DNA from 4 places in the Romboutsia sp. 1001713B170207_170306_H8 genome. Region 4 is predicted to be linked to each of the others. Evidence: riboswitches for the same ligand, from Rfam matches in the RefSeq annotation. Region 4 holds a riboswitch; each other region holds the start of a gene.

Region 1 (2,209 bases), 140 kb from region 4:
TAGATGTGAAATTTATGCAGATTTTACATTAGATGTTAAAAAGATGTATGATGAAGTTTGGTTAAATATAAAATCAAATGATTAATATATGTGAGGGAAGATTAAATATCTTTCCTTATTTTTATGCTATAATTTAATTCAAATGAGCTTAGGAAACTAGAGATAAAAAAGGGGGAAGGCTTATATGCCAATAAGAATACCAAAAGAACTACCAGCATTTGAAGTTCTATCAAATGAAAATATATTTGTAATGAATACACAAAGGGCTAACACACAAGACATTAGGCCTTTAAAAATAGGAATATTAAATCTTATGCCTATAAAAATTCAAGCAGAAAATCAACTTTTAAGGTATTTATCAAATACACCACTTCAAGTAGAAATAACATTACTTCAAACTAGAACTTATAAGTGTAGCCATACACCAATAGAACACTTAGAAAAATTTTATAGATATATAGATGATGTAAAAGATCAAAAGTTTGATGGGCTAATTATAACTGGAGCACCAGTAGAGAAAATGGAATTTGAAGATGTTGAATATTGGGATGAGTTAAAAGAAATAATGGAGTGGACTAAGAGCAATGTATTTTCAACAATGCATATATGTTGGGGGGCTCAAGCTGCACTTTACTATCATTATAATATTGAAAAATATACTTTAGATAAAAAATTATTTGGAGTATATAAACATTGGAATAACTGCCAGTATGAAAATTTGACAAGAGGATTAAATGATATATTTTATGCTCCACACTCAAGACACACATCAATAAAAAGAGAAGATATAGAAAATATAAAAGAATTAGATATATTGTCAGAATCTGAGGAAGCTGGAGTATTTATAGTAGCAAGTAATGATAGAAGGCAAATATTTATAACGGGTCATTTAGAGTATGATAGAGATACTTTAAAAAATGAATACTTTAGAGATTTAAATAAAGGTCTTGAAATAGAAATTCCTATGTACTACTTTGAAAATGACGATGTAAACTCTATACCTAGAGTTAATTGGAGGGAAAGTGCTAATATAGTATTTGGAAATTGGCTAAACTACTGTGTATATCAAGATACACCTTATAATATTAATGACATAGGAATTAATTTGGTTAAAGTAAAATAAATTTTATATAAATAAAATAAATAAGTTTGTTGCATGATGATATAATGTAAAATACAATATACTTAATTAAATAAACTTAAATGAAATCTTATTTAGAGAGGTGGAGGGATAGGCCCTATGAAACCCAGCAACCAGTATTAAAAATATATGGTGCTAATTCCTACTTATGTATTATTCATAAGAAAGATAAGAGAGTATGCTTTGGAAATTAGGCCCTCTTTTATAAAAGAGGGTTTTATTATTTTTTTTATATATTATAGGGGGCATTAAGAATGGGAAATAGAAAATTAGGATTTGATACAATACAAGTTCACGGAGGACAAAATCCAGATCCAACAACAGGTTCTAGAGCTGTGCCAATATATCAAACTACATCTTATGTATTTAACAGTGTTGAACACGGAGCAAACTTATTTTCACTTAAAGAAGAAGGTAATATTTATACAAGGATTATGAATCCAACAACAGATGTTTTTGAACAAAGAATGGCACTATTAGAAGGCGGAGTAGGTGCAGTTGCGGTAGCATCAGGTTCAGCAGCTATAACTTATGCTATTTTAAATATATTAGGATCAGGAGATGAAATAGTATCAGCAGGAACTTTATATGGAGGTACTTTTAACTTATTTTCTACAACGCTGCCAAGACTTGGAATCAAGACCACATTTGTAGACTGCGATAATCCTGAAAATTTTAAGCATGCTATTAATGAAAATACTAAAGCTTTATACATTGAAACTATAGGTAATCCGGTAATAAATATAGCGGATATAGAAGCTATTGCAAAAATTGCACATGAAAATAATATACCACTTATAGTTGATAATACTTTTGGAACACCATATTTAGTTAAGCCCTTTGAATTTGGTGCAGATATAGTAGTTCACTCAGCTACAAAGTTTATAGGTGGTCATGGAACGTCTATAGGAGGGGTTGTAATTGATTCTGGGAATTTTGATTGGGAAGGTAGTGGTAAATTTGATGTCCTTGTGGAGCCAGATTCAAGTTATCATGGTATGAGCTACACAAAAGATGCAGGTAAAGCAGCCTACATTACTAAATTAAGAGTCCAACTTTTAAGGGATA
Region 2 (2,209 bases), on a different contig from region 4:
GCTTTATCAGTTCTTTCCCATGGTAAGTTTAAGTCATTTCTTCCAAAGTGTCCATAAGCTGCTACTTGTTTATAGATAGGTTTTCTTAGATCTAAATCTCTTATAATTGCTCCTGGTCTTAAGTCAAAGTTTTTATTTACCAATTCAACTAATGCTTCTTCTGAAACTTTTCCAGTACCAAATGTATCTATAAATATTGATAAAGGCTTAGCAACACCTATAGCATATGCTAACTCTATCTCACACTTTTCAGCAAGTCCTGCTGCTACTATATTTTTAGCAACATATCTTGCAGCATAAGCTGCTGATCTATCAACTTTAGTTGGATCTTTTCCTGAGAATGCTCCACCACCATGTCTAGAATATCCTCCATAAGTATCTATTATTATTTTTCTACCAGTAAGACCTGTATCCCCTTGAGGACCTCCTATAACGAATCTTCCTGTTGGGTTTATATATATCATAGTTTCTTCATCAAGTAATTCAGCTGGTATAACATGTTTAATTACATGCTCTATTAAATCTCTTCTTATTGTATCATTATCTATATCTTCTGAATGTTGAGTAGATATAAGAACTGTATGAACTCTAATAGCTTTAGTTCCATCATATTCAACTGTAACTTGAGTTTTACCATCAGGTCTTAAGTAATCTAGTAATCCAGATTTTCTAACTTCAGTTAATCTTCTAGCTAATTTATGTGCTAATGATATTGGTAGTGGCATTAATTCTTCAGTTTCATTACATGCAAAACCGAACATTATTCCCTGATCTCCTGCACCAACATTTTCAATTTCCTCTTCTGTAACTTCTCCAACCTTATTTTCTAAAGCTTCATCAACACCCATAGCTATATCTCCTGATTGCTCATCTATAGATGTAATTACAGCACAAGTATTGCAGTCAAATCCAAATTTAGCTCTTGTATATCCTATTTCTTCTACTGTACTTCTTACTAATTTTGGAATATCAACATATGCTGATGTAGTTATTTCACCCGCAACTAAAACTAAACCTGTTGTAACAGTTGTTTCACAAGCTACTCTTGATAATGGGTCCTTTTCTAATAATGCATCTAGTATTGCATCTGATATTTGATCACAGATCTTATCTGGATGCCCTTCTGTAACTGATTCTGATGTAAATAAATGTCTTGCCATTTTATATCCTCCCTTTAATTTAATAAATTATATTTTTTTATTTTGTATAAATTGTAGGGGTTTATATTAATTGAACTATTAATCTTTTCAATTAAAAAAACCTCTCCTTATACAAGAAGAGGTTAATCATTACACATTTAATGTACTAATTAACTAACCTCATCTTTCAAGACTTATAAAAAATCTTGTAGGAATTAGCACCTTTTCCCTTTTGGGGCGGTTGCCGGGCTTCATAGGGCCTATCCCTCAGCCTCTCTTGATAAGGTAATAAATATTTTCATATTTATTATGAGTCGTTTTTATCCTTATTAATAATATTTTCTTTTTTTATTTTAATTATTAACTTTAGATATATATTACTATTTTTTTAATTTAATGTCAAGGATATATAGTTTTATATGTCAGTAATTGTTATTTAAAAATAACAAGTTTTTGTGATTTTATCTATATAATATATAGTAGGGGTAATTATTTAAAATTTACTTTTATATTATAATATGATGCGTTATTAAAACTTAAGGTTAGGCATTTTTTAGATTATATATTCATATATTTTTGAAGGAGGTGTTCCTATGTATTTAGCTAAAGTAAATTATAAAAAAGAAAATGTAGCTCAAGTGTTAAGCTTAATACTAAAAGATATTATAAACGAAAATACTATTGTTATTTGTATAGGAACAGATAGGGCTATAGGTGATGCTCTTGGCCCTTTAGTTGGAACTATGCTAAAAAATAGCGATTTTAAATACCCTGTTTACGGTACTTTAGATAATCCTATTCATGCTTTAAATATATACGAGTCAATTGAAGAAATAAAAAATCTTCATCCTAAAGGAGAGTTTCTAGCTATAGATGCTTGCCTAGGAGCTAAAAATAGTATAGGTAATATACAAATTAGAAAAGGTCCTATTTTACCTGGAAAAGGTGTTGGTAAAAAACTACCTCAAGTTGGAAGTTACTCAATAGTAGGTATAGTAGATAAGATTGATGAAAGCAATAGATTTTCATTTAATAATGTTCGTCTTAGCTTTGTCTTAGAACTATCAGAA
Region 3 (2,209 bases), on a different contig from region 4:
TTACACCTACAGTATCACAATATCTAAATCTATTAGCTCCAGCTTGCTTTGCTAATTCTATAAATTTAACTAAAAAATCAAAATCTGCTCTAGATGCATCTTCACCATTAACAGAAACATATAATCCATTTTGCTTTGCAAATTCTACTGCTTTTACCATATTTTCTAAAACCCATTCTCTCGAAGTTTTTAACTTATGTTGTATGTGTATATCAGATACTGATACAGAAATAGCAACTGCATCTACACCACAATCTATAGAATTTTCTAGATCTGTAATCACTGCTCTATTCCATGCCATAATACTGGGTTTTAAGTTTCTTTTACATATAGACTTTATCACTTCTTTCTCATCTCCACCCATAGCAGGTATTCCTACTTCTAATTGATTTATACCTAAATCACTTAACATTTCTGCAATTGCTATTTTTTCATGATTAGCAAAAACTACACCTGCTGTTTGCTCTCCATCTCTTAATGTTGTATCAACTATACTTACTCCCTTAGAATGTTTTTTGTCAATAACACACATAAAATCCCCCCTTATTTATATCATTAAATTTTATACTAGCTGCATAATTTATTTAATAAATTTCATTTTATTATTTTTATAAGTTAGATTTTAAATCTTTTTATATATTATATTCGTTATTTTTCAATGTTGCATTAATTTTATAATATTTATTAAATTAATCAAAAATGAAAGTTTTTATATACATATTTCATATTCAATAAAATTTTATTTATTAATATATCTTATAGCTCAAAATTTCATCAAATTTAATTTATATTCAGAAAAATCTAAAAAGTTATTTACAATTTGATTAATTTATATTAATATAAATATAAATTAAATAAGCCTTATCAAGAGAGGTGGAGGGACTGGCCCTTTGAAACCCGGCAACCAGTATATTTCTTATATACATGGTGCTAAATCCTGCAGCACATAGCTGGAAGATAAGTATAAACTGAAGTTAACCTGAGTTTATACTCAGGATTTTTTATATTTTTTAGGCTTATTTCATAATAAACTTAAGGGGGATCTTATATGAAACTTAAAAAATTATTTAACAAGAAATTATTAGGAGTCGTGTTATCTTTAACACTAGGTATCTCAGCTGTAGGGTGTTCAACTAAAAGTAATGTATCAAGTAAAAATGATAAAACAATAGCTGTTGGCGCTATGCAAGTTCCAGGTACAGAATTATTTGAACATCTAAAATCTGAAGTAGAAAAAGAAGGTTATGAACTTGAAATAGTAACATTTAATGACTATACTACTCCAAATACAGCATTAGCTGATAGTGAGATTGACGCTAATTTATTCCAACATAGACCATATTTAAATGAATCTATAGAAAAGCAAGGATATGATTTAACAGATGTGGTAGGACTATATGAAGTTCCTCTACAAGCATACTCAAATAAAATAAAATCTTTTGATGAATTAAAATCTGGAGATAAGTTTGCAATACCTAATGATCCAACAAATGGATCTAGAGCCTTAAAAATATTAGAAGATGAAGGAGTAATAAAATTAAAGGAAGGTGTAGAACTATCTTCTGCAAAAGATATAATTGAGAATAAAAGAAATATAGAATTTATAGAAGCTGACGCTAGTCAATTGCCTTCATTATTACAAGATGTAGATGCTGCATTCATAAATGGTAATTTTGCTGCTGCTGCCGGATTAGATGCAAATAAACAAAGTATATACTCTCCAGAAATAGACGGTACATACGAAAATGTATTAGCATGCAGAACTGAAGACTTAAATAGTGAAAAAATAGAAATATTAAAAAAGATTTTAACATCTGATGAGTCTAGAAGCTTCTTAAAAGAACATTATAAAGGTATAATAATTCCTACATTTTAAATATAACTAAAAATAGCTCCTACATGTTATTTAACATAATAGGAGCTATTTTATATAATTTATTATTTATTTTTCGCTTTTTTCATAGACTGAATTGCTTTTAATGTACCCATCTTAGAATGATCAAATGTAAGTCCACCTTGGAAGTATACATTATATGGAGGTCTTATAGGAGCATCTGCACTTAATTCTATTGAAGATCCTTGTATGAATGCACCTGCTGCCATTATTACTTCACTGTCATAACCTGGCATTGCCCATGGCTCTGGTCTAACGTAAGAATCAACTGGAGCTGCAGCTTGTACTCCTTGACAGAAGCTTATAACTTCATCA
Region 4 (2,209 bases):
TAATCCATAATCAACTTCATTTAATGCACTCTCTATTATTCTAGCTATAAATGGAGCTGCACCAACAGTTATAGGAACTATTGCAGCTTCTTCTCCTATTGATGTGCCAACTATTAGTCTTGTAAATGGAATTAAAGCAACTATAAGTATAATAAATGGGAAACTTCTAAAAATATTAACTATAAATCCTAATACTTTATATATTAAACTACAAGGCTTTAATCCATTTGGCTTTGTTACAACTAATGTTATTGCTAATATAAATCCAATTATTGTTGCAAGTATTGTTGGTACTAATATCATGTATAATGTTTCTAAGAGCGCTTCTCCTAAAATTTCTGTTAAAAATGTACTTAAACTAGTTTGATTCATTGTTTATCTCCTCCCATCTTAGCCCTTCACTTTCTAAGTATGCTTTAACTCTATCTCCATATTCTGAAGATACATTTATAATTAATGACCCTAATATTTCATCTCTGAATTTCTCTAACCTTCCAAATACGATTGAGAAATCTATATCTAAATTTCTAGCCATACTTGTTATGACACAACTGTTAGAAACATTTTTAGGGAATAATATTTTTATATTAGTTCCTTTTGGTAAAATTATATTTTCTTCCCCAATTAACTTACTAAGTGCTTTACTATCATTAAAAAAAACTTCTTCTGTTTCATTTATATCTAAAACTTCACCATCTTCCATTATTGCTACTCTTGTGCATATTTGCTTTATAACTTCCATTTGGTGAGTTACCATAATAATTGTTATTCCAAACTTTTTATTTATATCTTGTAATAAACTAAGTATTGATTTTGTAGTATTTGGGTCTAATGCTGAAGTTGCTTCATCACAAAGAAGAACCTTTGGATTTAATGCTAATGCTCTTGCTATTGCTACTCTTTGCTTTTGACCTCCACTTAAGTTTCTTGGTTTAATATTACTTTTATCACTTAAACCTACTAGGTCTAATAATTCCTTTACTCTTTCTTCTTTTTCTTTCTTAGAATATTTAAAACATTCTAATGGTAAGGCTACATTTTCAAATACCGTCTTTCTTTCTAATAGTGAAAAGTGTTGAAATATCATTCCTAAATCTTTTCTAAGTAATCTAAGTCCCTCTCCTTTTAATGATTTGACTTCTTTCTCTCCTACAAGTACGCAACCTTCTTGATAGTCCTCTAAGCCATTTATACATCTAAGCAGCGTTGACTTTCCAGCTCCACTATGGCCAATAATTCCAAAAATTTCCCCATTTTTAATTTCCATATTAACATTATTCAAAACCTTAGTATCACCATAATATTTGTTTACATTTTTAATGCTTATCATATTTACTCCTCCCAAATATAATTCAATTAACGCTTTAAATTTAAAAAGCCTGAGTATAAACTCAGGCTTTTGTAAGCAGTTTATACTCATCTTTCAATTCTTATGAATTGCAGGATTTAGCACCTTGTATATAAAATATACTGGTTGCTGGGTTTCATCGGGCCAGTCCCTCCACCTCTCTTGATAAGGAATTATTTTATTTTGTACTTCTATGATTTATATATTATAGTTTTTTTTCCATATGTCAATATATTTTCTGAATATTTTTATTTTGCACACTTTTTAGACTATTTGTTTTTTCCATTATTAGATGTAGTATCTATTCCTAACATATTATTCATATCTTTTATCATTTTATCAAACTCAGATCTAACATCATTTTCAACTTTAGTTGTATCATCAACTAATTTAATAAATTCATCTTGGCTCTTATTGTATGCATCTTTAGGAATTGTATCTAATCTACTTATTTTTTCATCTATTTCTTCTATTAAATCTTCACCTTCATCTATAAGCTCTTGATTTGCTTCTTTTAATTTTGCATCATCAGTTTTTGCATCATTTTTTAATCCATTAACAAAAGCTTGTAATTTTTCTTTACTATCTTGATACGCTGCTTTTACTTCTGATAAATATTTTTCATTACCAGGGTATTCTTTAGTTTTATAAGCGTTATTTACTTCATCTACACTACTATACATTGCATAATTATTTAAAGGAGATATATTATTAGTGTAAAGACCAGAGTAAGTATTTGCATACTCTGTATTTAAATACCCATTATCTTGTGTTGTAGTGCTATTTTGTGTTGTATTAGTGTTATTATCTGTTGTAGTTTCACCCTTTTTATTAGTACAACCAACTGATCCTACTGATAAA

Evidence for each region. Region 4 has a riboswitch for S-adenosylmethionine ahead of I2A66_RS07850 (methionine ABC transporter ATP-binding protein). Riboswitches for the same ligand answer to the same signal wherever they lie in the genome.
Region 1: it holds a riboswitch for S-adenosylmethionine, as region 4 does, so the genes downstream of both, I2A66_RS07185 (O-acetylhomoserine aminocarboxypropyltransferase/cysteine synthase family protein) here and I2A66_RS07850 (methionine ABC transporter ATP-binding protein) in region 4, are expected to answer to the same signal.
Region 2: it holds a riboswitch for S-adenosylmethionine, as region 4 does, so the genes downstream of both, metK (methionine adenosyltransferase) here and I2A66_RS07850 (methionine ABC transporter ATP-binding protein) in region 4, are expected to answer to the same signal.
Region 3: it holds a riboswitch for S-adenosylmethionine, as region 4 does, so the genes downstream of both, I2A66_RS12255 (MetQ/NlpA family ABC transporter substrate-binding protein) here and I2A66_RS07850 (methionine ABC transporter ATP-binding protein) in region 4, are expected to answer to the same signal.

Annotation. Positions count from the first base shown of each region.
Region 1 covers NZ_JADNAX010000003.1:32,727-34,935, reverse strand. Annotated here, with positions in the region: gene I2A66_RS07195 (ABC transporter substrate-binding protein) at 1-85, shown strand, start outside; gene metA (homoserine O-acetyltransferase MetA) at 185-1,123, shown strand; SAM riboswitch class I at 1,209-1,316, shown strand; gene I2A66_RS07185 (O-acetylhomoserine aminocarboxypropyltransferase/cysteine synthase family protein) at 1,396-2,209, shown strand, end outside.
Region 2 covers NZ_JADNAX010000007.1:12,123-14,331, reverse strand. Annotated here, with positions in the region: gene metK (methionine adenosyltransferase) at 1-1,160, opposite strand, end outside; SAM riboswitch class I at 1,317-1,426, opposite strand; gene yyaC (spore protease YyaC) at 1,733-2,209, shown strand, end outside.
Region 3 covers NZ_JADNAX010000006.1:61,885-64,093, forward strand. Annotated here, with positions in the region: gene nifV (homocitrate synthase) at 1-532, opposite strand, end outside; SAM riboswitch class I at 859-964, shown strand; gene I2A66_RS12255 (MetQ/NlpA family ABC transporter substrate-binding protein) at 1,049-1,876, shown strand; gene I2A66_RS12260 (methionine gamma-lyase family protein) at 1,939-2,209, opposite strand, start outside.
Region 4 covers NZ_JADNAX010000003.1:168,808-171,016, forward strand. Annotated here, with positions in the region: gene I2A66_RS07845 (methionine ABC transporter permease) at 1-372, opposite strand, end outside; gene I2A66_RS07850 (methionine ABC transporter ATP-binding protein) at 359-1,330, opposite strand; SAM riboswitch class I at 1,414-1,520, opposite strand; gene I2A66_RS07855 (hypothetical protein) at 1,618-2,209, opposite strand, start outside.